One region of the Mesorhizobium sp. P2_B11 genome, then DNA from elsewhere that is predicted to be linked to it. Evidence: predicted binding sites of a transcription regulator. Region 1 holds the regulator's gene; each other region holds the start of a gene.
What was found. Region 1 encodes PhoB, which activates phosphate uptake and scavenging genes when phosphate is short. Its sites were predicted from a motif close to TGTCATNNANCTGTCAT; they were not measured.
Positions count from the first base shown of each region.

Region 2: a site for PhoB is predicted at 5,185-5,201, ahead of AC1DYJ_RS08950 (alpha-D-ribose 1-methylphosphonate 5-triphosphate diphosphatase). Genes of this name have one in related genera too.
Region 3: a site for PhoB is predicted at 2,097-2,113, ahead of AC1DYJ_RS18965 (LTA synthase family protein). Genes of this name have one in related genera too.
Region 4: a site for PhoB is predicted at 4,872-4,888, ahead of AC1DYJ_RS23515 (alkaline phosphatase). Genes of this name have one in related genera too.

Region 1 covers NZ_JBFUDF010000002.1:695,635-702,838, reverse strand. The annotation lists gene xylF (D-xylose ABC transporter substrate-binding protein) at 1-747, opposite strand, end outside; gene AC1DYJ_RS07795 (ROK family protein) at 1,019-2,254, shown strand; gene phoB (phosphate regulon transcriptional regulator PhoB) at 2,279-2,968, opposite strand; gene phoU (phosphate signaling complex protein PhoU) at 2,985-3,689, opposite strand; gene pstB (phosphate ABC transporter ATP-binding protein PstB) at 3,731-4,555, opposite strand; gene pstA (phosphate ABC transporter permease PstA) at 4,573-5,889, opposite strand; gene pstC (phosphate ABC transporter permease subunit PstC) at 5,886-7,204, opposite strand, start outside.
Region 2 covers NZ_JBFUDF010000003.1:65,422-72,625, reverse strand. The annotation lists gene AC1DYJ_RS08970 (FAD-binding dehydrogenase) at 1-849, opposite strand, end outside; gene AC1DYJ_RS08965 (aldehyde dehydrogenase family protein) at 901-2,613, opposite strand; gene AC1DYJ_RS08960 (alanine racemase) at 2,636-3,808, opposite strand; gene AC1DYJ_RS08955 (D-arabinono-1,4-lactone oxidase) at 3,805-5,094, opposite strand; gene AC1DYJ_RS08950 (alpha-D-ribose 1-methylphosphonate 5-triphosphate diphosphatase) at 5,402-6,562, shown strand; gene uxuA (mannonate dehydratase) at 6,590-7,204, opposite strand, start outside.
Region 3 covers NZ_JBFUDF010000005.1:473,115-480,318, forward strand. The annotation lists gene AC1DYJ_RS18960 (TadE/TadG family type IV pilus assembly protein) at 1-84, shown strand, start outside; gene AC1DYJ_RS18965 (LTA synthase family protein) at 117-2,045, opposite strand; gene fabD (ACP S-malonyltransferase) at 2,325-3,272, shown strand; gene fabG (3-oxoacyl-[acyl-carrier-protein] reductase) at 3,333-4,070, shown strand; gene AC1DYJ_RS18980 (acyl carrier protein) at 4,292-4,528, shown strand; gene fabF (beta-ketoacyl-ACP synthase II) at 4,563-5,825, shown strand; gene mltG (endolytic transglycosylase MltG) at 6,028-7,204, shown strand, end outside.
Region 4 covers NZ_JBFUDF010000007.1:139,828-147,031, reverse strand. The annotation lists gene AC1DYJ_RS23535 (amidase) at 1-217, opposite strand, end outside; partial or broken gene AC1DYJ_RS23530 (ABC transporter permease) at 523-1,769, opposite strand; gene AC1DYJ_RS23525 (ABC transporter ATP-binding protein) at 1,789-2,493, opposite strand; gene AC1DYJ_RS23520 (hypothetical protein) at 2,499-2,960, opposite strand; gene AC1DYJ_RS23515 (alkaline phosphatase) at 3,077-4,819, opposite strand; gene AC1DYJ_RS23510 (WD40 repeat domain-containing protein) at 5,029-6,552, opposite strand; gene AC1DYJ_RS23505 (exodeoxyribonuclease III) at 6,663-7,204, opposite strand, start outside.

The DNA of each region.
Region 1 (7,204 bases):
GGCATGGTCGCCGTCCTGGCCCGAGACCGGAACGGTTCCGGCAAGACCCTGCGCCGTCAGCGCGGCGACGACGCCGCCGGCGGTGCCATCATTGGCCGCGACCACCGCATCGACCTTGTTGTCATTGGCGGTCAGGAACTGTTCCATGTTCTTCTGGGCGTTGGCGGGCAGCCAGCCGTCCGTGTAGGCCTCGCCGACATTCTTGATCTTGCCCGAGTCGATGGCTTCCTTGAGCACTTCCATCGAGCCCGAGAACAGGAAGTCGGCATTCGGATCAGAGCCCGAGCCCTTGATGAAGACGTAGTTGCCTTCCGGCTTGGCTTTGAACACTTCGCGGGCCTGCATGCGGCCGACTTCCTTGTTGTCGAAGGTCAGATAGAAGACGTCCTTGTTCTCGATCAGGCGGTCATAGCCGACGACCGGAATGCCTTCGTCCAGCGCCTTCTGCACTGCCGGGCCGATGGCCGAGGCGTCCTGCGCCAGGATGATCAGCGAGTTGGCGCCCTGCGAGATCAGGCTCTCGACGTCGGTCAGCTGCTTACCCGGATTGGACTGCGCGTCGGCGGAAATGTACTTGTCGCCGGCAGCTTCGATCGCGGCCTTCATCGCCGCTTCGTCGGTCTTCCAGCGCTCTTCCTGGAAGTTCGACCACGACACGCCGATGACCTTGTCCTTCGCCTGCGCGACCGACACCAGCGTCAGCGACATGGCGACACCCGCCAGCATGGCGGCTGCAAATCTGTTCATGATAATCCTCCCTGCGCCGCGCACGGCGCGACAAAACTGGCCCGAAGGCCGGCACACAGAGGCTCCATTTTTTCGAGCCTCGAAAAAATACTGGTCCAACGGCGGGGCGCTGTCAACATCGATTCTGATGGAATCTGATGGCCTCAACGAATTTTTTCGAGACTCGCAATAAACAATGACAGCACGGCCGGCTTCTGCCAATATTTGGCTGGTGCCGCCAAATGCCTCCACTATCATTGAGGCGCGAGGAGGACCGGGAGGAAGATAAAAGATGTCGGTTGGAATCCGCCACGACGATTTGCGCCGTCGCAACCGTGCGATGGTGATTTCGGCCGTGCGCCGGGCCGGCCAGCCGTCGCGGACCGAGATTGCGGCGACCACCGGTCTCAGCCACTCGACCATATCGGCTATCTCCTCGGATTTGATTGCGGAAGGCATCCTGGCCGAGAGCAAGCCCGGCGAGACCGGCGCGCTGAAGCGCGGCAGGCCGCAGGTCGGCCTTGGCCTCAACCCGGAGGCAGCGGCGGTGATGACCGTGGTGCTGTCGCTGAACTTCCTCTCCGTCACCGTCATCGACTATGCCGGCCAGGTGGTCGCCGAGGAACAGCGCCGGCTGGACACGCTGACCATGCCGCGCGACGAGCTGATCGGCGAATGTACGGCAATCGTACGCCGGCGGCTCGAGGATCCCGACCTCGATGTGCAGAGCGTCGCGCGCATTGCCATGGGCATCCAGGGCATCACCGATTCGCATGCGCGCGCCATGCTATGGTCGCCGATCACGCCGCTGACCGACATTGGCTTTGCCGACATATTGGAAGCGGAGTTCGGCATTCCGGCCACCATGGAGAACGACTGCAACATGATGGCGGTGGCGTTGCAATGGCGCCAACCCGAGCGCTACCGCGACGATTTCATCGCCATCCTGCTCTCGCACGGCATCGGCATGGGGCTGGTGCTCAAGGGCGAGCTGTTCACCGGCACCCATTCGTCCGGCGGCGAGTTCGGCCACATGATCCACCGTCCCGGCGGCGCGCTCTGCCGCTGCGGGCGGCGCGGCTGCGTCGAGGCCTATGCCGGCAATTACGCCATCTGGCGCAGCGCCAAGATGATGAGCGAGGATGCCGAACCGGTCGATGTCGGCGATGCCGATATGCGGGCGCTGGCCGCACGCGCCCGCGAGACGGATGGCCCGGAGCGCGAGGCCTATCGCAAGGCCGGCGAGGCGCTCGGCTTCGGCCTTGGCAGCCTGTTTGCCCTGATCGATCCCGCCCCTGTCGCCATGGTCGGCGTCAGCGCCGCCGCCTTCGATCTGATCGAGCCGGCATTGCGCGAGGCCATCGCCCAGACCGCCGGCGGCCAGCACTCGAAGTCGATCTCCTTCGACACCGAGCCCAACGAACTGCCGCTGATCCGCGAAGGCTGCGCCATGCGCGCGCTCGGCTTCGTCGACCAGGAGATTTTTGCGCCGGGGATTCAGGCGAAGACCGGCAAGCACGTCGCCTGAGAGGCCGGCGACGGCGCGGCGCGCCTAATCTTCCCGGATAGCGTAGCCGGCGCCGCGGATGGTGCGGATGACATCCGGCATGCGGCCATTGTTGACCGCCTTGCGCAGGCGCCCGACATGAACGTCGACCGTGCGCTCGTCGATATAGATCGTCTCGCCCCAGACATTGTCGAGCAGCTGGCTGCGCGAGAACACCCGGCCGGGGTGGCGCATCATGAATTCGAGCAGGCGGAATTCGGTCGGCCCGAGCCGGATCTCGCTCTTCTTGCGGTAGACGCGGTGCGATTCACGGTCGAGCACAATGTCGCCGACCTTGAGCACGCTGGACAGGACTTCCGGCTTGGCGCGGCGCAGCAGCGCCTTCACGCGCGCCATGAATTCCGGCGTCGAGAACGGCTTGACCAGATAATCGTCGGCGCCGGTGGACAGGCCGCGCACGCGGTCGCTCTCCTCGCCGCGCGCGGTCAGCATGATGATCGGCAGCCGTTCGGTTTCCGGCCGCATCCTGAGCCGCCGGCAGAGCTCGATGCCGGACACCGCCGGCACCATCCAGTCGAGCACCAGCAGGTCGGGGACGTTTTCCTGCAGCCGGATTTCGGCCTCGTCGCCGCGCGTCACCACTTCGACCTGGTAGCCTTCGGATTCGAGGTTGTAGCGGAGAAGCACGCCCAGCGGCTCCTCGTCCTCCACGACCATGATGCGTGGCGCAATCATCAGCAGTTCACCCTTGTCAGGCCGACGTGGCCATCGCCGTCTCGTCCTGCTTCGGGCGATTGGCGGGGAGTTGCTGGCCGGTTAGCACATAATACGCATTTTCAGCGATGTTGGTGACATGATCGCCGATGCGCTCCAGATTCTTGGCGCAGAACAGCAGATGCGTGCAGGCGGTGATGTTGCGCGGGTCTTCCATCATGTAGGTCAAGAGTTCACGAAACACCGACGTGTATTTGACGTCGATGCGCTCGTCGTCATTCCTGAGCTTCGCCAGCGCAGCCGCATCCGCGGCAGCATATTCCTCGACCACCCCTTGCACCTGGATCAGCACCAGCTGCGCCATTGCATCGATGGAATGCGAGAGGTCGCGCGGCGTGACGCTCAAACCGACGGTACCGACGCGCTTGGCGATGTTCTTGGCCAGGTCGCCGATGCGCTCAAGGTCGCCGGCCATGCGGATCGAGCCGACCACTGCACGCAGATCGTTGGCCATCGGCTGGCGCTTGGCGATCAGCGTGATGGCGCGGTCGTCGAGTTCACGCTGGCGCGCGTCCATGATGGCGTCGTCCGAAACCACACGCTGCGCCAGCGCATTGTCCGAATTGAGCAGCGCCTTGGTCGAGCCGCTGACCATCGAGCCGGCGAGATCGCCCATGTCGCGGATCAGCTTGCTGATCTGCCCCAGTTCTTCATCGAAGGAGGCGACGGTATGTTCACCCATGATCCTGGTCCTCGTGCCTGAAAATTCAACCGCTGGACGGCTCAGCCGAAGCGGCCGGTGATGTAGTCCTGGGTGCGCTTGTCGTCGGGATTGGTGAACATCTTGTCGGTGGCGCCCTCCTCGACCAGGTAGCCGAGATGGAACATCGCCGTGCGCTGCGACACGCGCGCCGCCTGCTGCATCGAGTGGGTGACGATGACGATGGTGTAGTTCTGGCGCAGTTCGTCGATCAGCTCCTCGACGCGGGCGGTCGCGATCGGGTCGAGCGCCGAGCAGGGCTCGTCCATCAGGATCACTTCCGGCGACACGGCAATGGCGCGCGCGATGCACAGGCGCTGCTGCTGGCCGCCAGACAGGCCTGTGCCGGGCTCCTGCAGGCGGTCCTTGACCTCGTTCCAGATCGCCGCCTTCTTCAGGCTGGATTCGACGATCTGGTCCATGTCGGACTTGCGCTTGGCCAGGCCATGGATGCGCGGGCCGTAGGCCACGTTCTCGTAGATCGACTTCGGGAACGGGTTGGGCTTCTGAAACACCATGCCGACGCGGGCCCTGAGCTCAACGACGTCGATGTTCTTGTCGTAGATGTCGTCCTCGTCGAGCGTGATCTTGCCGGTCACCCGCGCCGAATCGATGGTGTCGTTCATGCGGTTGAGGCAGCGCAGGAAGGTCGACTTGCCGCAGCCGGACGGGCCGATCAGCGCCGTCACCTGATTGAGGCGGACGTCGAGATTGACGTCGAACAGCGCCTGCTTCTCGCCATAGAACACGCCGACCTTGTCGCCGCGCATCTTGATGACTTCGTTCGACTTGGCGTTCATTTTGTCGCCCACTGCGTTTTCAAGGGACTGTTCGGTCATGATGTTCATACCAAATTGCCTTTTTTCTACCAGCGCCGCTCGAACCGGCGCCGAAGCACGATCGCGGTGATGTTCATGGCCATGAGGAAGACGAGCAGGATGATGATGGCGCCGGACATGCGCTCGACAAAAGCGCGTTCGGCCTCGTTTGCCCACATGTATATCTGCACCGGCAGTGCGGTTGCCGGATCGAAAGGCGTCTTCGGATAGTCGGCGACAAAGGCGACCATGCCGATCAGAAGCAGCGGTGCTGTCTCGCCCAGCGCACGCGCCAGGCCGATAATGGTTCCGGTCAGGATGCCGGGAGCGGCCAGCGGCAGTATGTGCTGGAACACCATCTGCATCTTGGAGGCGCCAAGGCCGAGTGCGGCCGAGCGGATCGACGGTGGCACCGCGGCAAGGGCGGCGCGCGTGGCGATGATGATGGTCGGCAGCGTCATCAGCGTCAGCACCAGGCCGCCGACGAAGGCGGCGGAGCGCGGCATGCCGAGGAAGTTGATGAACACGGCAAGCCCGAGCAGGCCAAAGACGATCGACGGCACCGCCGCCAGATTGTTGATGTTGACCTCGATCAGGTCGGTGAAGCGGTTCTTCTTGGCGAATTCCTCGAGATAGATGGAGGCGGCGACGCCGATCGGCAGCGCCAAAAGCAGCACGATCACCATCATATAGAACGAGCCGATGATGGCCACGCCCATGCCCGACGTCTCAGGCCGGCTGGAGGCGCCATAGGTGAACAGGCCGGTGTTGAAATGCTCGGCCATCACGCCGTCGGCCTTGAGCTTGGTCATCCAGTCGATCTGCTGGTTGGACACCTTGCGGCGCGCCTCATCGACGCTGAGGTCGATCTGGCCCTTGAAGGCGGAGTCGAGATTGGCCGCGGCCAGGATGTTGACGTCGCGCGTGGTGCCGATCACCGAGGGATCGGCGGCGACGATGTCGCGCAGCTGGACACGGGCGCCTTCCGACAGGAAACCCTTGAGCTTCATGACCATCGGCTTGTTGTTGGGGTCGATGCCGAGTTTGGCCATCAGCGCAGTGTCGGCAAGCTTGGGATAGTTCGCCTTGATCAGTACGCTCGGGTCGGTGGCGCGCTTGTTCGAGGGGTCGATGATTTTCTCGTCGAAAGTGATCGGCAAAGTCACCGTCGTCTGCCAGAAGGCGGTGTAGCCTTTCGAGACGATGGTGATCAGCATGATAGCCAGGAACGCCAGGCCGACCGAGATCGCAATCACACCATAGATGCGGAATCGGCGTTCGGCGGCGTAGCGCGCCTTCAGCCCGATGTCGCGGCGCGGACGCGCGACAGTGCCCGCCATCGTGTCCAGGGGAATGTCGGTCATTCGTACTGCTCCCGGTACTTGCGCACGATGTAGAGGGCGACGATGTTCATCACCAGCGTCAGCGCGAACAGCGTCAGACCGAGCGCGAAAGCGACGAGCGTCTGCGGCGAGTTGAACTCAAGGTCGCCGGTCAGCTGGTTGACGATCTTGACGGTGATGGTCGTCATCGCCTCGAATGGATTGGCGGTCAGGTTGGCGGCGACGCCGGCGGCCAGCACGACGATCATCGTCTCGCCGATGGCACGCGAGGCGGTGAGCAGAATGGCGCCGACAATGCCGGGAAGTGCTGCCGGCAGGATCACCCGCTTGATCGTCTCGGAGCGCGTAGCACCCAGGCCGAGCGAGCCGTCACGCATGGCGCGCGGCACCGCGGTGATGATGTCGTCGGACAGCGAGGACACGACCGGGATCAGCATGACGCCCATCACCAGGCCGGCGGTGAAGATGCTCTGGCCCTGGATGAAGGGGGAGCCGCCGGTGAGTGCCGCCGACAGGTCGCGCAGGAACGGCCCGAGCGTGACCACGGCGAAGATGCCGTAGACGATGGTCGGGATGCCGGCCAGCAGTTCCAGCGCCGGCTTGACCACCGAACGCACGCTGCGAGAGGCGTATTCGGACATGTAGACCGCCGACATCAACCCGACCGGCACTGCGACCAGCAGAGCGACGGCGGCGATGTAGAGCGTGCCGGCGAGCAGCGGGATCAGGCCGAACTGGCCCTGGCTGCCACCGGAACCGGCAGCGGCGAAACGCGGATCCCACACCGTGCCGAAGAAGAAGCTCATCGGCGACACGCTTTCGAAGAAGGTGATGGTCTGGAACAGCATCGACAGCACGATGCCGACCGTGGTCAGGATGGCGATGGTCGAGGCCGCAAGCAGCCCCCACAGCATCAGCCGCTCGACATTGTTGCGCGCTCTGGCGCGCGGCGCGATCTGCCGCAGCGCGTAGAAGGCGCCGGCGATCGACAGAGCGAAGGTGATGACGGCGCCGAACAGCCCAAGCCGGTCCTGAACGGCATTCGCCTCGACCGCGATCGGGATCATGTAGTCCTGGGTATCTGTCGCCAGCGCCACGCCCTTGGCGGCGAGCATCGGCTGCAACTCAGCGAACGTGGCGGGAAGCGGCGTACCGGAATCAAGCCGGCGCAGGCCCTTGGCGAGGCTCTTCACCAGGCTGGCGTCGAGCGCTTCGCTGGCAACCTTGGAGTCGACAGTGCGCTCGGGCAGGGCGGCGTGGATGTGCCGGTCAAGATAGAAGGACGAGCCGATGTCCCAGACGGCGAGCAGCAGGACAGCAGGCAGGACGGCGAGCA
Region 2 (7,204 bases), on a different contig from region 1:
CCCTTCGACATAGTGCCACATGCGGTCGGCATTGATGACGGCGCCGCCGGCGTCCTGGGTGATCGCCACCATGCGGCCGTCGACATGGTGCGGCACGCCGGCGACCATACGCTTCGGCGCCGGCCCGAGCCGCTCGACCGGCCAGACCTTGCGGACAAGATCGTGATTGCCGCCAATGCCGCCGGAGGTGACGATCACTGCGCCGGCAGAGAGTTCGAAATCGCCGACGACCGTGCGGTTCGACTGCTGGCCGCGCTCGACGTTGGACGCCTCGAGGATTTCGCCCGCGACGCCGGTGACCGCGCCATTGGTCTTGACCAGCCGGCTGACCTGATGGCGGAATTTCAGCGTGATCAGCCCCTTGGCGACGTGGTCGCGCACGCGCCTTTCGAACGGCGCAACCACGCCCGGCCCGGTGCCCCAGGTCAGATGGAAGCGCGGCACCGAATTGCCGTGGCCGTTGGCCAGCGCGCCGCCGCGCTCGGCCCAGCCGACGACAGGCCACCAACGCATGCCCATGCCGTGCAGCCACGGCCGCATCTCGCCGGCGGCGAAATCGACATAGGCTTCCGCCACTTTCCTTGGCCAATGGTCCTGCGGCCGGTCGAACTGGGCCGAACCCAGCCAATCCTGCCAGGCGAGGTCGCGGCTGTCCTTGATGCGCAAGCGGCGCTGCTCTGGTGTGTCGACCAGAAACAGGCCGCCGAGCGACCAGAATGCCTGGCCGCCGAGAAAGCCGCCGCCCTCCTGCTCGACGATGATCACGCGCTTGCCGGCATCGCCGAGTTCCGCGGCAGCGGCCAGACCGGCCAGCCCGCCGCCAACGATGATTGCATCCGCGTCAGCCATTGTCGTAGCTCCTGTCTCGCCTTTGCGCTGCCCTGAGATCGTTGCTTGCCCCTATCCCAGCAGCGCGTTCCAGATGATCCGCGGCAGTTTCAGGACGCTCGGCCGGTAGTGAAACTCGGTGATCAGCCGACCGACGATGTGCGCCCTTTTGTGGGTCAGGAACCAAGCCGGTTTCGGCATGATGCGGAACGGCGCTTCCAGCACGCTGCGCTCGGGCTTGTCGAACAGGAACGTGTTGTGGACGACGCCGATGCCGCTCTGCACGTCCTCGAGCGTATGGCCGGGGAAAGCACCCCAGGTCGGGCGCAGCAGCGCAAACAGAACGCCGCTCCAGGAATTGATGCCGATGCCGCCATACCGCAATTCGGCAACGATCTCTTCGAAGCGCGGCCGGCCGATCTCGGCGATCGTCCTGGGATGGATGAGAATGTTGGCGGCCAGCGTGCCGTGCAGCTTTTCATTGGCGTAGGCGACCGCTGCACGCAGATAGGACTCGGCATTGCCCGCCGGCAGCCGCATGACGCTGAGCGCCGGCGCAAACACCTCGGCGTTTTCGAGATAGGCGTCCGTGCCCGGCCGGAACGGCACCACCACGCAGGCAGGTCCACCCGGGCGCTCGAATTTCTGCACGCTGTCGGCATGCGCTTCGAAGGCAGCGAGGCGCTCTGTCGCGCCCGGATAGTAAGCAGGGCGTGGCGGCGCTTTCTGCATCACCTTTTCGAGCGCCGCCAGCAACGCATCGGATTTGTCCCAGCCTTCGGGCAGCACCAGCATCTGGCAGGCGATGCAGTTGAAGCCGGAATTGTTGAGTTTTTGGGTCGCGATCAGTTCGGCATGGTAGGCGATGTCGGCATTCGACCATGGGCCGGGAACCACTATGGTCGGCGCCACACCGCCAAGCTCGGAGGTGATGCGCCTTTTGTTCTTCGGCGTGCCTGCCGCCTTGTTCTTGCGGCCCTCCTCGCCGGGACCCCAGACGATCGCATCGTGCGAGGTGGCGGCACCGGTGATGTGGATGTCGTCGACGAGATCGTGGTTGCACAGATAGCCGCCGACATCGGCGCCGCCGCGCACGATGCGCAGTGCGCCGAATTCGATCAGCGGCCGCAGCGCCGGCCGCAGGAAATCGATGAGATAGTCATTGACCGGGTTCATCTTGAGCAGAACCACCTGGTGTTCGACGAGGAGCTTGTGCAGGCAGTCGAGCGGCGCGATCGAGGCGACATTGCCGGCGCCGAGCACCAGCCCGACCTTGCCCTTGCGGCTCGCCGCCGGCGCGTCGTAGGCCGCGGCGGTGTTTGCGGCGAGGTTGGCCTTGGTCACGCCGGGCTGCATCCAGATCTCGGCTTTCAAGCCCGTGAACAGCACCTTGTCCCAGATCGAATTCGGAACCACCGTCACCGCCACCTGCCCTTTGGGCAAGGTGCGGACCGGCAGCCCGTCGAGGAATTTTTTGCCCTCCATCAGGCTGAGTGTGTGGATGAACTGGTTGCAGCCGTCCATCAGCGTCGCCGGGCCGGCCAGCCACTCCTCGCCTTCCAGCGGCGAGCCGGTCGGAATACCCTTCTTGCGCACCGCTGTCTTGACCCACGCCTCGGCGACCTCGCGGATATGCTCCTTGACCTCGCGCAGCAGCGCGATCCGCTCGCTGTTCGAGGTGCGCGCCCAGTCGTCCTTTTTCGCGTCGAGATCAGCCAGCGCGAGGTCGAGTTCGGCCGCCCATTCAGGCTGCGTGGGCTGGGTTTTGACTGCCTTGGCGACCATCTGATGCTCCTCCACCTCGATTTTACGAAAACGGCAGCGCGGCCCATTGCGCGGCGATCTTACCGCCGGAATAGACCTGGATCGAACCGAATTGCTGTAGCACGAATTCGCTCTGCGTCGGACGCAGGAAGGCGTAGTCGTCGGGTCCGACATTGGCATCGTCGGGCAGCGCCATGAATTGCTGGTTGGTCGAGAAGCCGAATGTCTTGTCGGTCTTCATGCCCGAGGGATAAACCGGCTTGGCCATCCATTTGCCGCCGTAGAGGAAACAGCCACGGCGCGGCGCGAGGCCAAGCTTCTTGAGCAGCCAGGAGCGCTCGTCCAGGCCCGGCAGCTGGACATCGACCACTTTCAGGATCGGCGCCGCGATGAAGGCGGCCGGCTGCAACTGGCTGAGGCTGGGCACGTCGAAATCGGTCGGCAGCACAAAGGCCGATCCGATCGACAGTTCATTGGCGCCGACCCAGCTGTCATAGAGCAGCGCCGTGCTTGAGCCCCCAAGGTTGAGGATTCTGCGCTGGTCGGGCGCGAGACAGGTGACATACTGGCGAAACAGGCTGACCGCCTTGGCCCGCGCTTTGGCCGGTCCGCCGAGCAGTTTCGGGATATGGCCGATATGCGCCTCATAGGCCATGACGCCTTCGCATTTCAGCCGCGGATGAGCGGTGAGTGCCGCCACCGCTCGCGCCAGCGCGTCGGGATTGCCGATGCCGCCGCGATGCAGCCCGACATCGACCTCGAAGCAGATGCGCAGCTCGCGGTCGAGCTCGGTGGCAAGCGCGCCATAGGCGGCAAGCCGCGCTTCCGTGTCGATAAGCCAGACGACGCGCGACGTCGCTTCGCCGAGCCCGGCGAGCACTCCCTTGGTAAGGGCGTGTCTCGCACCTGCAACCGGCATCGGCTTGCCGAGCAGAAGATCGACATCTGAGAAGGCTCGCAGCATCTCGGCGCTGATCGGCAGATGGAAGGTCATCAGCCTGTCGGTCGCGAACGCCGCGCGGATGTGCTGGATGAGCGGCAGGCATGGCAGCGACTTGTCGACAAGGCGCAGATCGAGGCCCGTGGCGAACTTGGCCTTGATCGCTGTGATGTTGTGATCGAGCCGGTCGAGATCGAGCACCAGGCAAGGCTGATGGATTTCGGCGGCTCGAAGCGCGCCCGACAGTTCCGCGAAATATCCGTCGGTCAGGCTCATGCCGTGACGCCGAGCAGCCTGGCCATATAAGGCGACACGAAACGGTTGTCCGGGTCCATCTCGCGGCGGACTGCCATGGCGTCGTTCCAGCGCGGATATAGCGCGCTCAAGTCCCTTGCCGTCAGGCTGTGCATCTTGCCCCAATGCGGGCGGCCGCCACGCTTGCGGAAGATCGGCTCGGCGGCGTTGAAGAACGCCATCGGATCGCGCTCGACGCCGTGATGGATGGCGATGGAACAGGTCGGCCGCTTGTAGAAGGGGCTGAGCCAGACATTGTCCGGTGCAACCACGCGCACCTCCATCGGAAAGTATACCTCCGGAAACCGCGTCTCGAGCAGCGCGATGATTTCGCTCAGTGCCGCCGCTCCTTCCTCGAACGGCAGGTGGTATTCCATCTCGTTGAACTTGACGTTGCGCTCGGAGGTAAAAACCTTCAGCCAGTCCTCGACATAGTCCTCAGGCGGCACCTTGGCGAAGGCCGAACCGATGAGACGGCGGCGCAGCCACGGGAACCAGCTGAGATAGTCGCGCAGTTTCCTCAGTGTGGTGACGGCATCGTCGTCTTCCGTCGGCGGGCGCACCGTCGCCGGCGCCTCGGTGATGTCGCTGGCGATCAGCAGCGCCTGGCCGGAGAACGGCACGTAGTAGAACTCGGCTGAACGATGCGCCGTCATCGTCGCCTCGAATTGCGACAGCACCTCGCCGATCGGCGCCGTCCAGCGGCGGTGCCGCATCCGGTAGCTTGCCATGTTGCGGATCGTCACTTCGGTGACGGCGCCGAAGGCGCCGAGCGAGGCGCCCATGGCTTCGATCATGTCGGGGCTTTTTGCGCGGTCGAACTCTTTCACCACGCCGCGCCCGTCGACGATCTGCATCGCCTCGAGCTGGGTATGATAGGCGCCGAGCGTGATGCCCGACCCATGGGTAGCAGTGCCCAGCGCGCCGCCGAACGCCTGCTTGTCGATGTCGCCCATGTTCGGCAGCGCCTGGCCGACGCCGTGCAAAAGCTTCGCCATCGTGCCGATCTTGGTACCGGCGCCGACTCGCGCCGTAAGCTTTTTGGGGTCGTGTGCCTTCAGGCCCTCGAAGCGATCGAGCGACAGGATGGTCCCGTCATTCTTGACCAGTGGCGTGAAGGAATGGCCCGTGCCCGCGAAGCGAACCGGCCCGGGCGAGTTGCGAATGGCAGCGCTTAACGCATCGAGAGTCTGCGGTTCGGCAAAAGCCAGCGGCGTGGCCGTGACATAGCCCGACCAATTGCTCCACCGGCTGATAGCCTCTCCCACTTGGCGCCTCCCTGGAACGGCCGGCTTGACCGGTCTTGATCGCTGCACGGAATAATATGATACATAGTCAGCTTTTTGGATATGATACATTGTCAGCTTTCTGTCAAGCTGGCAATCGAGCGCCAAGCCGTTGCAAGCCGGCTTCGAAAGAAAAGCGACTGTCGACCGCATGGCCCGTGACTTTTCGCGTCAATCACCAGGCATGTCACCGACTGTCATTTTTCAGGGGCAAGCAGCTGTTATGGGACGGCTGTCGCTCGGTCATGTCGACCGAAACCCCGTCCTGAACCGCCCGAAGAGAAATTGCATGTGGCTAAGTGAATTCGAAATTGTCCTGCGCGACCGCATCATCCCGAACGGCGCCATCCGCATCGAAAACGGCCGGATCGCCGAGATCCGCAATGAGCCGGTCGAAAATGCCGACATCTCAGGCGGCGGTCGCCTGCTTCTGCCAGGCTTCATCGACATGCATGGCGACATGGTCGAGAAGGAAGTCGAGCCGCGCCTCGGCGTGCATGTGCCGATGAAGATCGGCATTGCCGAACTCGACAAGAAGCTGGCCTCCTGCGGCGTCACCACGGCCTATGCCGCGCTGTCCTTCATCGGCGCCAGCATCACCAGTGGCGTGGCGCGGTCGGAAGAGCACACTTCGGCGATCATCGATACCATCGCCGGGATGAAGGACCATTTGCTGGTCGACCACCGCATCCATGCCCGCTTCGAAGTCACTTTCACGCCGGCCATTGCCATGCTGCAGAAGCTGATGGATGCCGGCAGGCTGCATTTGATCTCGCTGATGGATCACACGCCCGGACAAGGCCAGTATCGCGATGTCGAGCTTTACATCGCCCGCATCGCCAAGGAGCGCGGCATGTCGGTTGCCCAGGCGTCCGAGGTGGTCGGCCATCGCATCGCCGGCCGCGAAGGCCAGGGCGATGTGCTCAACGGTTTGCAGGACTTGTCGGCGCGGGCGCAGGCCAATGGCGTTGCGCTTGCCTCGCATGATGACGACACGCTAGAGAAGGTGGAACTGGTTCACGGCCTCGGCGCCACGCTGAGCGAATTCCCGGTGACGCTGGAAGCGGCGCAGGAAGCCAGGAGGCTGGCAATGCATACCGTGATGGGAGCGCCCAATGCGCTGCGCGGCCAGTCCTATTCCGGCAATCTGTCGGCACGGCAGGCCTATGAAGCCGGACTGCTCGACATGCTGGCCAGCGACTATCACCCGGCCTCGATCCTGCCGGCAGTGCTCGGCCTCGCCGAACTGCGTGACGGTGGCCTGGTGGCGGCGGCAGCGCTGACCAGCGCCAATCCGGCCTCGGCGCTAGGCCTAACCGATCGCGGCGCCATCGAGCCTGGACTGCTGGCCGATCTCGTCGTCGCCGATCGCCGGCCGGTGGCGCGGGTGCGGGCGACATTCCGCGCCGGCCGCATGATCTACAGCGACGGCACGTTGGGCCGGCACTGAAATGACAGGGCATAAAGTCCAGCCAACTCAAGCCAGCCCGAACGTCTCCACGGCGCGCATGATGCCGCGCAGTTCGGCCAGCCCCTTCAGGCGGCCGATCAGCGAGTAGCCGGGATTGATCCTTGTCTTGCCGATATCGTCGGCCAGCAGATGGCCATGGTCCGGCCGCATCGGGATTTGCCAGTCGGCGCGGCCTTCCCTGTGGCGGCGCGCCTCTTCCTGCATCAATGCCAGGATGACATTCGCCATGTCGGTGCCGCCCTCAAGATGCTCGGCCTCGTAGAACGAGCCGTCCTTCTCGATGGTGATGTTGCGCAGATGGGCGAAATGGATGCGGTCGGCGAATTCCTTGACCATGGCGACAATGTCGTTGTCGGCGCGCGTGCCGTAAGAGCCGGTGCAGAACGTCAGCCCATTGGCCTGACTGTCGACGGCATTGAGAATGAAACGCGCATCCTCGGCGGTCGAAACGACGCGCGGCAGGCCGTAGAGCGAGAATGGCGGGTCGTCAGGATGGATGCACATGCGCACCCCCTCCTCTTCCGCCGCCGGAATGATCTCGCGCAGGAACCAGGCGAGGTTGTCGCGCAGTTCCTTCGGCCCGATCCCCTCATAGTCGGCAAGCGCCTCGCGAAAACTATC
Region 3 (7,204 bases), on a different contig from region 1:
TATGCCGTCAGCGACCCGGCCAAACTGCCCAATGTCTTCCAGACCATCGCCAACAAGTTCTCGAAGCTGCAACTGACCAATTGAGCGGCCGCCGGCCGCTCAGGCGGCCCGTCTGCTCAACTTGTATGGGCGACGACCTTGTCCACCGTTTCGGGGAAGAAGTCGGGCGCGGCCTTACGCTTGCCGAACATCATGTCGTATTGCAGCAGGCGGAAATCGTTGATCGCCGGATCGACGTCCTTCTGCCGCGCCCAGTCGGGCGTCGCTTCGCCTGACGGTGTCAGCAGAAGATTGCGGTCGACGACGCGGTAGCGTTCGCGCAGCGCGCCGAGGAAGCCGGTGTAGTAAGGGTGCGTGATGCCGGCCGTGGTCAGGATGTGGTAGGGCAGGAAGGCCGGGCTGACCGCGCCCATATCCTGCGCCGGACCGGTGCGGTTCGACCAGATGATCAGCGGCGTCTGGTGGTGCTCGAGTGCCGCCTCCGGCGTAGCCTCCCTGCGCGGCGCGACATTGTCTTTCAGGAAGCCTGTCTCGACATAGACAGGGCCGAGCGGCGGCAGATGGTCGCCGAAGAAGGCGATGACCGTCGGCCGCTCACGCTTCTTTGCCCATTCGATCAGCCGTTCGAGGCCACGGTCGGCATCGGCCGAACCCTCGGCGTAGCTGAGCAGCGATTCCCGCGCCCATGTGCTGATCGGTGCCGCGATTTTGTGGGTCGGATTGTAATAGCGGTACGGCTCGTAGGGGCCGTGGTTCTGCAGGCTGACGGCGAAGAAGAACACCGGGTCCTCGCTGGCGTCGGCCTCTGCGATGATCTCGTCGGTCATTGCCGAGTCGGAGGCCAGCGGCCCGCGCTTTTCCAGCGGCGGCAGCGTCTCTTCCGAGCGGAAATCGTTGAAGCCGAAATCGGCATAGACGGCGCCGCGGTTCCAGAACCAGTTGGTGCCGGGATGGATGGCGCGCGCCCGATAGCCTTCGCTTTTCAGGAATGTCGCCAGCGACGGCGTCGGCGTGCGCACATATTGCTGATAGGGGATCGAGCCCGCCGGCAGGAAGGCATTGGAAAAGCCGGTCAGCGCCTCGAATTCGATGTTGGCGGTCATGCCGCCGAATTCCGGCGAGAACATGTAGCCCGAGCGCAGAGCGCGCACATTGGGGATCGGGTCCGGCGTGATGGTGACGCCGGGCAGTTTCGTCGCATCCCAGAAGGATTCGCTCATGACAACGATGATGTCGGGTTTCTCGTCCGGCACCGAGGCCGTCACATCAGGCCTGTCGATCGCATCGATCGCCTTGTCGGAATAGCCGGCCGGTGCCGAGACATGCGCCATCGGCACGTTGAGCGCGAAAGCCAGCGCAAACCCGTTGGAGGCATAGTTTTCCTTCTGGTCCCACATGATCGGGATGATCTGCAGCCGGTCGCGGGTCCACGAGAAGGTGGCGTAATCCATGATCGAGACGAAGAAGGCGAGCAGCGGCACCGCCAGCGTCAGCCGCGCCAGGCGCCCCTTGCGGCTGAGGATCGGCACCTTGCGGCGCCACTGCCGCCAGCCATAGACCAGCAGCGACAGGCCGGCGACAATACCGGCCGCCATGGCGACCGCCGTCCAGGGCCGCTCGCGCACCAGAAGCGGCATCAATGCCATGATCTGGCGCGAATAGAGGAAATCGGTCGGGTAGAGCGGATCGCCGAGATAGTGCGACTTCTGGTGCCCGACAAAGGCCAGCGCCAGTGTCAGCGGCGCCACGATCATCAGGCTCTGGTGGCTGCGGCCGAGCACCGCGTCCAGTCCGATCAGCACCAGTGCAAAGACGATGATGGTGGTCCAGCCCGGCTTGAACGGCTGCAGGAAGAAGTCGACCGTGCCGAAGAAGTCGCCGCGCACGATCCATTCGATGGCGAATACTAGGACGGCGGAGGCAAGCAGCGTGACCAGGCCGTAGCGGATGACAGGCCATCTGCGCCCCGGCAGATAGCCGGTGGCCGGATCGTCTTCCAAGAATTGTGGCGCGGGTACTGCCGCGCCCTTCCTGATCCTTGCCACTTCTCTTTCCCCCGGCCCAAGCAACGCGTTTTTCCACTCGCGTCACCGTTCTGTCATAGAACTGTCATCCAAAAGCTAGCGCCTGTGGCGAAAATAAGAAGAGCCAGCAAACGATTCGTGAGCGGTTTTCATCAGGAGTGATCGGCAAAAAGCCTTTCGGAACAGGGACTCAAGGCTGGCTTCCACCTCGGACAAGGGCCGAAATGCCGCTTGCGGGCTTGACTTGGCGGTCCGCCTTGCGTCACAGGCAGGAAAAATCAGCCGCTGGAGAGCGCCCAAATGGCCATCGCATTCACCTTTCCGGGACAGGGCAGCCAGGCTGTCGGCATGGGCAAGGACCTCGCCGACGCCTTCCCCGAGGCGCGCAGGGTCTTCGAGGAAGTCGATGACGCGCTGGGTGAAAAGCTGTCGAGATTGATCTGGGAAGGCCCGGAAGAGACGCTCACCCTGACCGCCAATGCCCAGCCGGCGCTCATGGCGGTGTCGTTGGCCGCGGTGCGAGCATTGGAAGCGCGCGGCTTTTCGCTGAAGGGCAAGGTGGCTTTCGTCGCCGGACACTCGCTCGGCGAATATTCAGCCCTGGCGGCGGCCGGCTTCGTCTCGGTCGCCGATGCGGCCCGGTTGCTGCGCATCCGCGGCAATGCCATGCAGGCGGCAGTGCCGGCCGGCGAGGGTGCGATGGCGGCGATCATCGGACTGGAACAGCCCGATGTCGAAGCCGCCTGCACCGAAGCTGCAACAGGCTCCGGCAAGGTCTGCCAGATCGCCAACGACAATGGTGGCGGACAGCTGGTGATCTCCGGCGCCAAGGCGGCGGTGGAACTCGCCGCAAAACTGTGCACCGAAAAGGGCGCCAAGCGGGCGCTGATGCTGCAGGTCTCCGCCCCCTTCCACTCGGCGCTGATGGCGCCGGCGGCCAATGTCATGCGCGAGGCGCTGGCCGGGGTAGCCAAGCATGCGCCGGTGGTTCCCGTCGTTTCCAACGTCACCGTGACCCCGACCAGCGATCCCGACGAGATCGCGCGGCGCCTGGTCGAGCAGATCACCGGCCGCGTGCGCTGGCGCGAAACGGTGGAGTGGTTCGGCGCCAACGGCGTTGCCACGCTCTATGAGATCGGCGCCGGCAAAGTGCTGTCGGGCCTGGCGCGGCGCATCAACCGCCATATCGCCACATCGGCCGTCGGCACCCCGGCCGATATCGAGGCTGCGCTGGCCGCGCTTGCATAATCCACTGGCGATTTGACCCCTCCCGTGGGAAGGGTGTTCTCTTAAGATCAGGAGACGAAAATGTTCGAACTGACCGGCCGCAAGGCGCTTGTCACCGGCGCATCGGGAGGCATTGGCGAGGCGATTGCCCGCGTGCTGCATGCGCAAGGCGCCATTGTCGGCCTGCACGGCACCCGCATCGAAAAGCTGGAGACCCTGGCCGGCGAACTCGGCGACCGGGTAAAGCTGTTCCCGGCCAATCTGGCCAACCGCGACGAGGTCAAGGCGCTCGGCCAGAAGGCGGAAGCCGAACTCGAAGGCGTCGACATACTGGTCAACAATGCCGGCATCACCAAGGACGGACTGTTCGTGCGCATGGCGGATGCCGATTGGGACAGTGTTCTTGAGGTCAACCTCACGGCCGTGTTCCGGCTGACGCGCGAGCTTACTCATCCGATGATGCGCCGCCGGCATGGCCGCATCATCAACATCACCTCGGTGGTCGGCGTCACCGGCAATCCCGGCCAGACCAATTACTGCGCCTCCAAGGCCGGCATGATCGGCTTTTCCAAGTCGCTGGCGCAGGAGATCGCCACCCGCAACATCACCGTCAACTGCGTCGCCCCGGGCTTCATTGAATCGGCCATGACCGACAAGCTCAACGACAAGCAAAAAGACGCGATCATGGCGGCGATTCCGACGCGCCGCATGGGCACGAGCGTTGAAGTGGCGTCTGCAGTCGCCTATCTCGCCTCCAACGAGGCCGCTTACGTCACCGGACAGACCATCCATGTCAACGGCGGCATGGCGATGATTTGAGGGGATAGGGCCGGCTTAGGACAAGACATGGCCGGCTTGTGAAAAGTGACCATTTCGCCTTGGACCTTAGCCAATTTTCGTGTAATGCGGCCCGCAACCCGGCGGTTCGGGCAAAAACCGGTCCGGCGCCGTTGCGTTTCCGGCAGGACCATCTTTCAGCTTGATTAGCGGCATTCTGCCCGCTAACGAAGACAGACAAACAAAAGACGAGGATGCCCCAAATGAGTGACACCGCAGAGCGCGTCAAGAAGATCGTCATCGAACATCTTGGCGTCGATGCCGACAAGGTGACGGAGCAGGCGAGCTTCATCGATGATCTGGGCGCGGACAGCCTCGACACGGTCGAACTCGTCATGGCGTTCGAAGAAGAGTTCGGCGTCGAGATTCCGGACGATGCGGCCGAGACCATCCTGACCGTCGGCGACGCCGTGAAGTACATCGACAAGGCTTCGGCCTGACGCTATCCGCAGTCATCACCAGGGAGGACCTGCGATGAGGCGTGTCGTCGTCACGGGCCTTGGCCTGGTTTCGCCATTCGGCATGGGCTTCGAGCACAGCTGGAAGGAACTGCTGACCGGCCGCAGCGCCGCCAAGCGCGTCACCGAGTTTGAAGTGGAAGATCTTGCCTGCAAGATCGCCCACGTCATTCCGCGCGGTGATGGCACCAACGGCACGCTCAACCCCGAAGCCGTGCTTGAGCCCAAGGAACTGCGCAAGATCGGCGACTTCATCCTGTACGGGATTGCGGCCGCCGACGAAGCGCTGAAGGATTCCGGCTGGGAGCCGAGCACCGAAGCCGAGCGTTGCGCCACCGGCGTCATGATCGGCTCAGGCATTGGCGGCCTCGAGGGCATCGCCGAGAATGCGCTGATCCTGCACGAGCGTGGACCGCGCCGCATCAGCCCGTTCTTCATTCCTGGAAACATCATCAACCTGGTGTCGGGCCAGGTGTCGATCCGGCATGGGCTGAAAGGCCCCAATCATGCCGTCGTTACTGCCTGCTCGACCGGCGCGCACGCCATCGGCGATGCCGCCCGGCTGATCATCTTCGGCGATGCCGACGTGATGCTGGCCGGCGGTGCGGAATCGCCGGTGACCAGGCTTTCGCTTGCCGGCTTCGCCGCTTGCCGGGCACTGTCCACCGAGCGCAACGACACGCCTGAAAAGGCCTCGCGTCCCTATGACCGCGACCGTGACGGCTTTGTCATGGGCGAGGGCGCCGGCGTGGTCGTGCTGGAAGAGCTCGAACACGCCAAGGCGCGCGGCGCCAGGATCTATGCCGAGGTCACCGGCTACGGCCTGACCGGCGACGCCTATCACATCACCGCACCTGCCGAAGATGGCGACGGCGCCTTCCGCTGCATGACGGCGGCGCTGAACCGGGCCAAGCTGACGCCCGCAGATATCGATTACATCAACGCGCATGGCACCTCGACCATGGCCGACACGATCGAGCTCGGCGCCGTCGAGCGGCTGGTCGGCAATGCCGCCTCGAAGATCTCGATGTCGTCGACAAAATCGTCGATCGGCCATCTCCTGGGTGCCGCGGGTGCCGCCGAGGCGATCTTCTCGATCCTCGCCATCCGCGACAACATCGCGCCCGCCACCATCAATCTCGACAACCCGGAACGCGAAACCGCGATCGATCTGGTAGCGAACACGCCACGACCCCGCCAGATCGACGTGGCATTGTCCAACTCCTTCGGCTTTGGCGGCACCAACGCTTCGCTGGTCTTCCAGCGGTATGTCGGCTGATTGCGGTATCGACCGGCGCGCCAGCGGTCTGTCGTCAATTTTGCCATATTCGAGCCTACTCTGCCGCTGGGGATTCGTCGCATCGGCCTGAAACCGAAGGCGCTTTTTTTAAAAGCACGATGCGTAGGCTTGAAATGTTAGGGCACGCTGTGCGTCCAACCGGACGCATGGTCGCTCTAAGAGATCAGATGGTAGGGCGCTTATGAACACCAATCCGGGCGGCAGCGGACAATTCGGACAAAACCAGCAGACCGGCCCGATTGTGCCGAAGACTGCGGCCGAGGCCTTGCGGCCGGAAGCCGGCACGCCGCCGCCGAAGCGCTCCCGCGCCTCGCGCAGCCAGGTCGTGGTGTTCATGAACTTCGTCATCTCCGCGGTTATGTTGATGATCCTCGCCGCCGGCGTCTCGCTCTATTTCGGCAAGCAGGCCTTCAACGAACCGGGCCCGTCGGTCGCCGGCGACACCTTCCTGGTCAAGCCGAGCACCGGCGTCCAGGACATCGCCGACCAGCTCGAACGGCGTGGATTGATCAGCGACGCCCGCATCTTCCGCATTGGCGTGCGCGTCTATGGCAATGATTCAGCGCTGAAGGCCGGCGAATACGAGGTCAAGCCGCGCGCTTCCATGCGCGACATCATGGAGCTTCTGAAGAGCGGCAAGTCGGTGATGTACTCGCTGACCATTCCCGAGGGCCTGACGGTCGAGCAGGCGCTGCAGCGCGTCGCCGAGCAGGATGCGCTGACCGGGGACATGCCGGCGACCAAGCCGGCCGAAGGCAGCCTTGCCACCGATACGTTGCGCTTCACCCGCGGCGCCACGCGCCAGCAGATGGTCGACAAGCTGCTCGCCGACCAGAAGAAGCTCGTCGACGAGGTCTGGCAGCGGCGCGCGCCCGACCTGCCTCTGGCCAATGTCGACGACTTCGTCACCTTGGCCTCGATCGTCGAAAAGGAAACAGGCCGGGGCGACGAGCGCTCGCGCGTTGCCGCCGTCTTCCTCAACCGTCTGGCCAAGGGCATGCGGCTGCAATCGGATCCGACCATCATTTACGGGCTGTTCGGCGGCAAGGGCAAACCCGCCGACCGACCGATCTACCAGTCGGACATCGAGAAGCAGACACCTTACAACACCTATCTGATCAACGGCCTGCCGCCGACGCCGATCGCCAATCCTGGCCGCGCGGCACTCGAAGCCGTCGCCAACCCGTCGAAGACCGACGACCTCTACTTCGTCGCCGACGGCACCGGTGGCCATGTCTTTGCCACGACGCTTGCCGAGCACAACGAGAACGTTGCTCGCTACCGGGCAATGCAGAAGAAGCAAGCTGAAGACGCCGCGAAGGGCGCCAAGACCCCAGGCCAGACTGACGCGCCGGCGG
Region 4 (7,204 bases), on a different contig from region 1:
CGAGCGTGGTGCCATTGCGGCGCCGCCGGTCGGATGCGGCGGCCTCTTCGAACATATTTGGGTTCAGCACCGGCACGGCATTCAGCGCTATGCCATGGCGGTCGTAATGCGCGATGCGCCGGAGATAGGCGCCGACCAGCTCGACGCTGGTGACGGTGCCGTCTTCCAAGGCACGGCGCAGGTCGGCGATCGAGGCTTCGACGAGGTGGAGGGGCATGGGATTCTCAAGATACAACAGGCGAAGGAGTCTTGGCATCGGGCGATGCAAGTGTCACGCCTCAAAAGGCTGGCACGACGGCGACGCTGCTGATCTCCCCCCTCGTGGGGGAGATGGCCGGCAGGCCAGAGGGGGGCGCTGTCCCGCCGGCCCCTCAACAAACCGGACGACGTCACATCACTGCACGTCGGTAGCGCGAAACGGATCAAGGTCGCGATCCTTCGCGCCCCCCTCTGTCCTGCCGGACATCTCCCCCACGAGGGGGGAGATTAGCCATCCTCGTGGCTCGCCACACTTGGCTCTGTTCAATTCCTGAGCGCCTGCGCCGGCGACTGCCGGTAGGCGAGGATCGACGGCACCACCGCGGCCAGGCCCGCCACAACAAGCAAGATCAGCACCGAACGCATGTCCTCGATGCGGAACGTGACCGGCAAGGAAAAACCGCTCACCTCGCCCATCGTATGCGCGATCGTTCGGGCGGCGAGATAGCCGAAGAGGAAGCCGAGCAGGACGCCGGCGCCGACGATGACAAAGGTTTCCACCCAGACGATCCCGAACACCACCGCGCGCGGCGCGCCGAAGGCGCGCAGGGCGCCGATCTGGTGCCGTCGCTGCAAAACATGGACGATGACGACCAGAAGGATTGCCGCCGCGACGAGGAATTGCGCGCCGGCCGCCACCACGGACAGGATGCGCCTTGCATCGCCGAGGGTTCCGTAGAGCCGGGTCAGCACTTCGCCGGGGAAGACCGCCAGCGTGCGTTCGCTGCGGTATTGCTGGCGCAGCTTGTAGGCGTCGGCGATGGTGTGCGGTTTTACCAGGACGGCCGGCAGGCCGGGCGCTGCGGGATCGAGAACGGCATCGGGATTGATCGGCGCATCGAAACCATGCGGCTCGGCACCGTCTTTCGCGTCGACCTGCTCGACCAGTGCTGCTATTCTGGCGCGTCCGTTCTCGTGTTTATGCACATGCCAGACCGCCTCGATCGGCACGATGATCGCCCGGTCCCAGGCCGTGCCGGTGGGGCTGAGGCGCCCGACAATCGTATAGGTGAAATCATTGTGGATCTCGGTCGCCGCATGCAGCTGCCCGTGCGCGGGATGAAAGCGAGCGCCGACGCTTTTGGGCACAGCGGCGCCGACCAGCGCATCGCCTAGCAGCGCAAATGTGCGGCCCTCGGAGATGCCGCCCAGTCCATCGACCAGCGCTTGCGTGGTGCCGACGATCGGGAAGTCTTCGACAAAATCGCCGAAACCGACCGGCGCTGCCCAGGCCACCCGCTTATCCTTGATGAGCCCGGCAAGCACATCGCCCGGCATCAGCGACAGGGGTGCCGCCTGGAGAAATACCGAGGACAGCACCAGCTGGGTTTCGCTGCCCGGCGCGCCAATCACCAGGTCGAAGGCATCGGCGGCTTGCGCGCTGCCCAGCCGCAGCGCCCGCTCGCTGAGCGTCACCGCAACCCCGAGCGCGGTGGCAGCGCAATCAGCAGGGCTACGGCGGCCACGCCGATCCAGTGGCGTCTCAGATCCGCGGCTATGAAGCGGAGCATCGGCTATTCCTTTTCCAGCTCAAAACGCTTCATCGCGTATGTCCTCAGATGTCGCCGCGTCGCGCGTCACCTGACCGGCCTCCAGGCGGATGATCCGGTCCAGCCTTTCGATCAGCCGTTTCTCGTGACTGGCGACTATGAGGGTGGTTCCCGCCTCGCCGGCCAATTGCAAGAGCAGGTTCGCCACCGCGATTCCGGCATCGGCATCGAGGCTGGCGGTCGGCTCATCGGCGACGACAATGGCCGGTCTCGTCACCAGCGCCCTGGCAACGGCGACCCGCTGCATCTGTCCGCGTGACATGGTTTCGACCGGCTGTCCGGGGCGCGCGATTTCGACCCGTTCGAGCAGCCGCAGTGCTTCCGCCTTCAGTTCGGCCACCGGGAGGACCCGCGACAGTCTGCCGGGCAGCAGCACGTTTTCCAGCGCCGACAGGCCGGGGCTGAGGTAGAATTCCTGCATGACCAGGCCGACATTCGCGGAGCGCCAGCGGTCGCGCCTGGCTTCGGAGAGGCTGGAAAGCTCGGTATCGCTCCAGCGCACCGAGCCGTGGCGTGTCCGTTCCAGCCCGGTCACGATGTTGATGAACGTCGTCTTGCCCGATCCCGAAGGACCAGTGACCGCAACTTTTTCGCCAGGTTGGATATCCAGCGCAGGCACGGCGAGCGCAGGCTTCTCAAGGTCGCGGAAGGAGACCCGCAAATCGCGCACGGACAGGCCGAGCATGATCGCTACGCCGCCCGGTAGAAATGCGCGTCGACGATGCGCAAAAGGCTGACGAAGCCGGTTTCCGGATCGGTCCACGAGCCGGTTTCCAACCTGCCTGCCACTTCGATGAGAGCGTTGGCCTGTTCGAAGGTTTGCGCCTGGTCGAGATAGATGACGACGATGTTGTCGGGCCAGTCGGCGTCGGACGAGCAGAACGGACACAGCGCCATCGGGATCTCGGTCAGGACGAAGAATTTCGCCTCGGCCTTGAGCGGCGGCGCCATGAAACCCCGCATGGTCACATCCTGGCCGGCAAGCGTCTTGACCTTGTCGGAGAAGCTCATGCCGAGCACGCCGATCTTGGCGTAGAGGTCGTCGAAGGTGAGCGGCTCTGGCGCTGCCGACGCGCCGCGCAGACTCGCCGAAAGACAGACCGCAGCCGAACCGAGCAGCATGCCGCGACGGGTGATCGGTCTGCACTCCATGATTGCTCTTCCCTTGTCGACTGGCACGGGCGCCGCTGGCGCCCGAACCATCGTCCCGGCCTGCTCCATCCGCAAGCACCGGATGAAGCGGCCGGGATCATCATAGACTGCGCGGCTCAGTTCGTCGCCGGCGCCAGTCCGAGCGCATCGGCGAGAACTTTGTAGACGTCGCTCTCTTCCATGTAACCCTTGAAGCCTTCGGCACCCGGGCCGCTGGCCTGCAGCACGACGTCATCGACAGCGTGGACCGCGCTTTCGGCCGACTTCGGCAGATTGCCGATGCGCAGCACGGCGCCGGGCACGTCCTTGTACTTCTCGTTGGCAACATACTGCTTGCTCTCGTTCTGCACCGCCGGCACGAACGGGCCGTCGAGCTTCGGGCGGAACGTCTCGTAATAGTCGGGGAAGTTGGCGCCGAAGATGGCCAGACGGCGCGAGACATCGACGCTGTCGGGATAACCGTCGTTGTTCTTGTCCTCGTAGTTCGGGAAGCCGGCGTCGGCATAGACACCGACCTTGTCGCGCATGTCGGGACCCGGCTTGCTGTCGTCGATGGTGCCGACGATGGAGACGCTGTGGGTGTGGTCGCCGGTGACGACGATCATCGTGTCGGGATGGGTTTTGGCGAATTCCATCGCAACGCCGACCGCCTTGTCGAATTCGATGACCTCTACCATGGAGCGCTCCCAATCCATCGGATGCGACATCTTGTCGACCGAAGCGCCTTCGACCATCAGGAAGAAGCCTTCGGGATTCTTCGACAGTTCACCAAGTGCAACATTGGTCATCTCGACCAGACCCGGCTGATTGGGGAAGGTTTCCACGGTGCCCTTCTTGAGGAAGTCGCGATCAAGCGTGACATCCATGTTGCCGGTGTGGAACAGGCCTAGGATCTTGCCGGTGTTGGTCTTGGCGGCGGCCTCGAGTTCGGCCTTGTCGATGGCAAGGGCGTATCCGGCATCACGGAATTTGGCGATGTAGTCGGTGTCGTCCTTGCGCTTGGAGCCGGCCGTGCTCTGCGGCAGGAAATAGGCGGAGCCGCCGCCGAGGATGACGTCCGGTTGGGTCTGGAGGAACATGCCGACGATATCGGCCTTGTCGCCGCGGCTGCGGGTATGGGAGACGACGGCTGCCGGGGTGGCGTCCTCGACCTCGGCCGTGGTGACAACACCAATCGACTTCTTGCCGGTGCGCCGCACCGCCTCGGCGATGGTCTCGACCTTCGGATCATCCTGGCTGGCCTTGGTGCGGTCGGCATAGACGCCGAGCGCGTTTACGGCCGTCTTGTGGCCGGTCATATAGGCCGACATGGTGTTGGCGCTGTCGGTGGCAATCGCGTTGGTCGACGACGTGCCGATAAAGGCCATATGATCGAGATCGTCCATGTTGAGCCGGCCGTTTGCCTTGCCTTCGGTCATGCCCTTGGACATGATCCGCGCGCCGGTGCGATGCGCAACGGAGAGGCCGTCGCCAAGCAGGAAGATGACGTTCTTCGCGCGCGGGGTCGCCGAGGTTCCGAACACCTCCCATTTGACGGACTTGGTCTCGTCGCCAGCTTTGGCTTCGATGTCATAGGTACCGGGCTGGGCGATGCTGGCGGCGCGGATCAAAATCGCGGAGGCATCGACCCCCTCTTCCTTCTCGACAAATTCGACCTTCTTGCCGAGGACCTCTTCGGCCGGCTTGCCGTTGATCGTCACCGTGACCTGGTCAGGCGTGACGACCTTGTCGAATTCGACCTTGAGGTCGAAAGGCGATTGAGCGAGGATGGTGGCGCGGTCGAGAGGATAGATCGTGGCTGCACCAGCAGCGCTGGCAAGACTTGTCGTAACGGCAAGCGCGATGAGGGGGCGAAGCATAAGTGACCTCCAAAATTGACAGATAAAAGACAGGTTTTGGTAGTCGGTGCCGATGTCCGTTATATGACACGACCTCGCCCGGGGCGCTCACATTTCTGCGTGGTCCGGAGCTGGTTGAGAGTCAGGATTGAGCGAAGCTGCCGACGCGGCGTTCGGCTGGTCTGTTGGCCATCTCCTTCGCACGGAAGATCAGCTGTCGTGCAGACCATTCACTGCGGCGCGCCGGCGAACAGAATTTCGCCGTCGCCTGTCGCCGGCCAGTCCCTGATGGTGCGGTCGTCGCCGCCGGTCAGCAGCGTGCCGTCGGGGGCGAAGGCGACGGCGTAGATCGGGCCGGTGCGGCTGTCGAACATGGCGGTCTGGTTGCCTGTGTCGACATCCCACAGCCGTGCGGTGCCGTCGAGCGAGCCTGACGCCAGGCGCTTGCCGTCGGCCGACAGCGCCAGGGTGTAGACGGTGCCTTCATGGCCCTCGAAGCGGCGCAGCTCCCTAAACGTGTCGAGGTCCCAGAGCTTGATCGTGTAGTCGCCGCTGCCTGTGATGACGTGATGGCCGTCGGCGGTGAAGACGGCGCCGTAGGCGCCCTGTTCGTGGCCGTGCCAGCTGCGCAATTGCTTGCCGCTTTCGACGTCCCAGAGTTTCAGTGTGCCGTCGATGGAGCCGCTCAGCGCGCGCGTGCCGTCGGGCGAGATGGCGACCGTGCTGATCGGCCAGTCGTGCCCGGTCATCACATGCAGCGCGGATTTGTTGACGAGATCCCAGACGATGACGTTGCCGGTGTCGTGGCCACTGACGGCACGCTTGCCGTCCCGGCTGATCGCCAGCTTGCGCACGCCGCCATTCTCGCCCGATGAGAAGACATGCAGCACGGTGCCGTCGGCGAGCTTTCGCAGCACGATTTCGCCGTCGTCGCCGGCGGTTAGCGCGGTGGCGCCGTCGGGCATGAACAGCGCCGTGCGCGCCATGTCCTTGTGCTCACCGAGGTTGCGGATCAGCCGCTTGCCGGCGATGTCCCAGAGCTTGATCATGTGGTCGGTGCTGGCGCTCATGATTTCGCGGCCATCGGCTGACACGGCGAGCCAGACGACGGCGTCGCGGTGACCGTCGGGCTCGGTCGGCAGCGCCGGCGGAGGCGGTGGCAAGGGCGCCACGGTTTCCGGGGGCGAAGGAAGTGCGGCTTGTGGCGGCGAGGCCGGAGCCGGCGGCGGCTCCGGCGCTGCTGGAGGTTTGGCTGCTTGCTCAGGCGGCGGGGCGGCTAGCGGCGGCGCTGGTGGTGTCACCGGTTCCGGCACCGGTGGGGCGCTGACATGTTGCTTGGGTTCATTGGGCTCGCTCGGCGTGGCCACTTCGCCCGGGCCGGTATGACGCCGCCAAGTGAATTGGTCGGCCAGCAGCGCCAGCACGGCGATCACCTGAAGCATGAGAAAGGCGCGTCGCAAGCCAGGGCGGCCCTTCGGGTCGATCTCGGCGTCGCGGCCAAAGAGCGGCGCTCCCGCAGTTTTGCCTGGCCGACCGGGCAGCAGCCCGGCCCAGAACAACAAAGCGCCAAACAGGCAAAGCCCGCCCACGGTCAGGAACACCACCGGCTGCAGCGTGGCTGGACCATGCAGCATGTGGATGATTCCGTCCCAGCTGAAATCTTTGTCGCCGAACAGCAAATACGCCCGCACCAGGCAAGCCAGGGCGGCCGCCAGCAGCGGAAGCGCAAACAGCCTTTCGGCCAACCTGTCCATCGGGCTCCCCCTCGATGCTGCACGCACCTTGCTCATCATGCGGCCAGCCGCAGCGAAACAAATAGCGCAAACCAACGTCCACGGAAGTGGTCGCGATCACACAGCCAAGCTCACTTCAATTCCACCCAAATCGGCGCGTGGTCGCTGGCGCCGTCCTGCCCGCGAACATCACGATCGATGCCGGCAGCAGTGAGGCGGCGCGCCAGTTTCTTCGACAGCAAAATGTGGTCGAGCCTCAAGCCGGCGTCGCGCGGCCAGCGGTTGCGGCGATAATCCCAGAATGTGTAGAGCGTTTCCTTCGGATGCTTCTTGCGCAGCGCATCCGTCCAGCCCTGCTCGAGCAGGCGCTGGAACGAGGCGCGGCTTTCCGGCTGCACCAGCGCGTTGTCGTCATAGGAGCGGGTGGCATAGATATCGCGCGGCTCCGGCACGATGTTGTAGTCGCCGACCAGCGCCACCGGCAGGCCGGTGTCGAACAGCTGCTCGGCATGCGCCTCCAGCCTTTCGTGCCAGGCCAGCTTATACTGGAATTTCGGCCCCGGCTGCGGATTGCCGTTGGGCGCATAAAGGCAGGCGATGACGACACCATTGACGGCCGCCTCGATGTAGCGGCTCTGCCTGTCGGCCTCGTCGCCCGGCAGCGTGTCCGCGG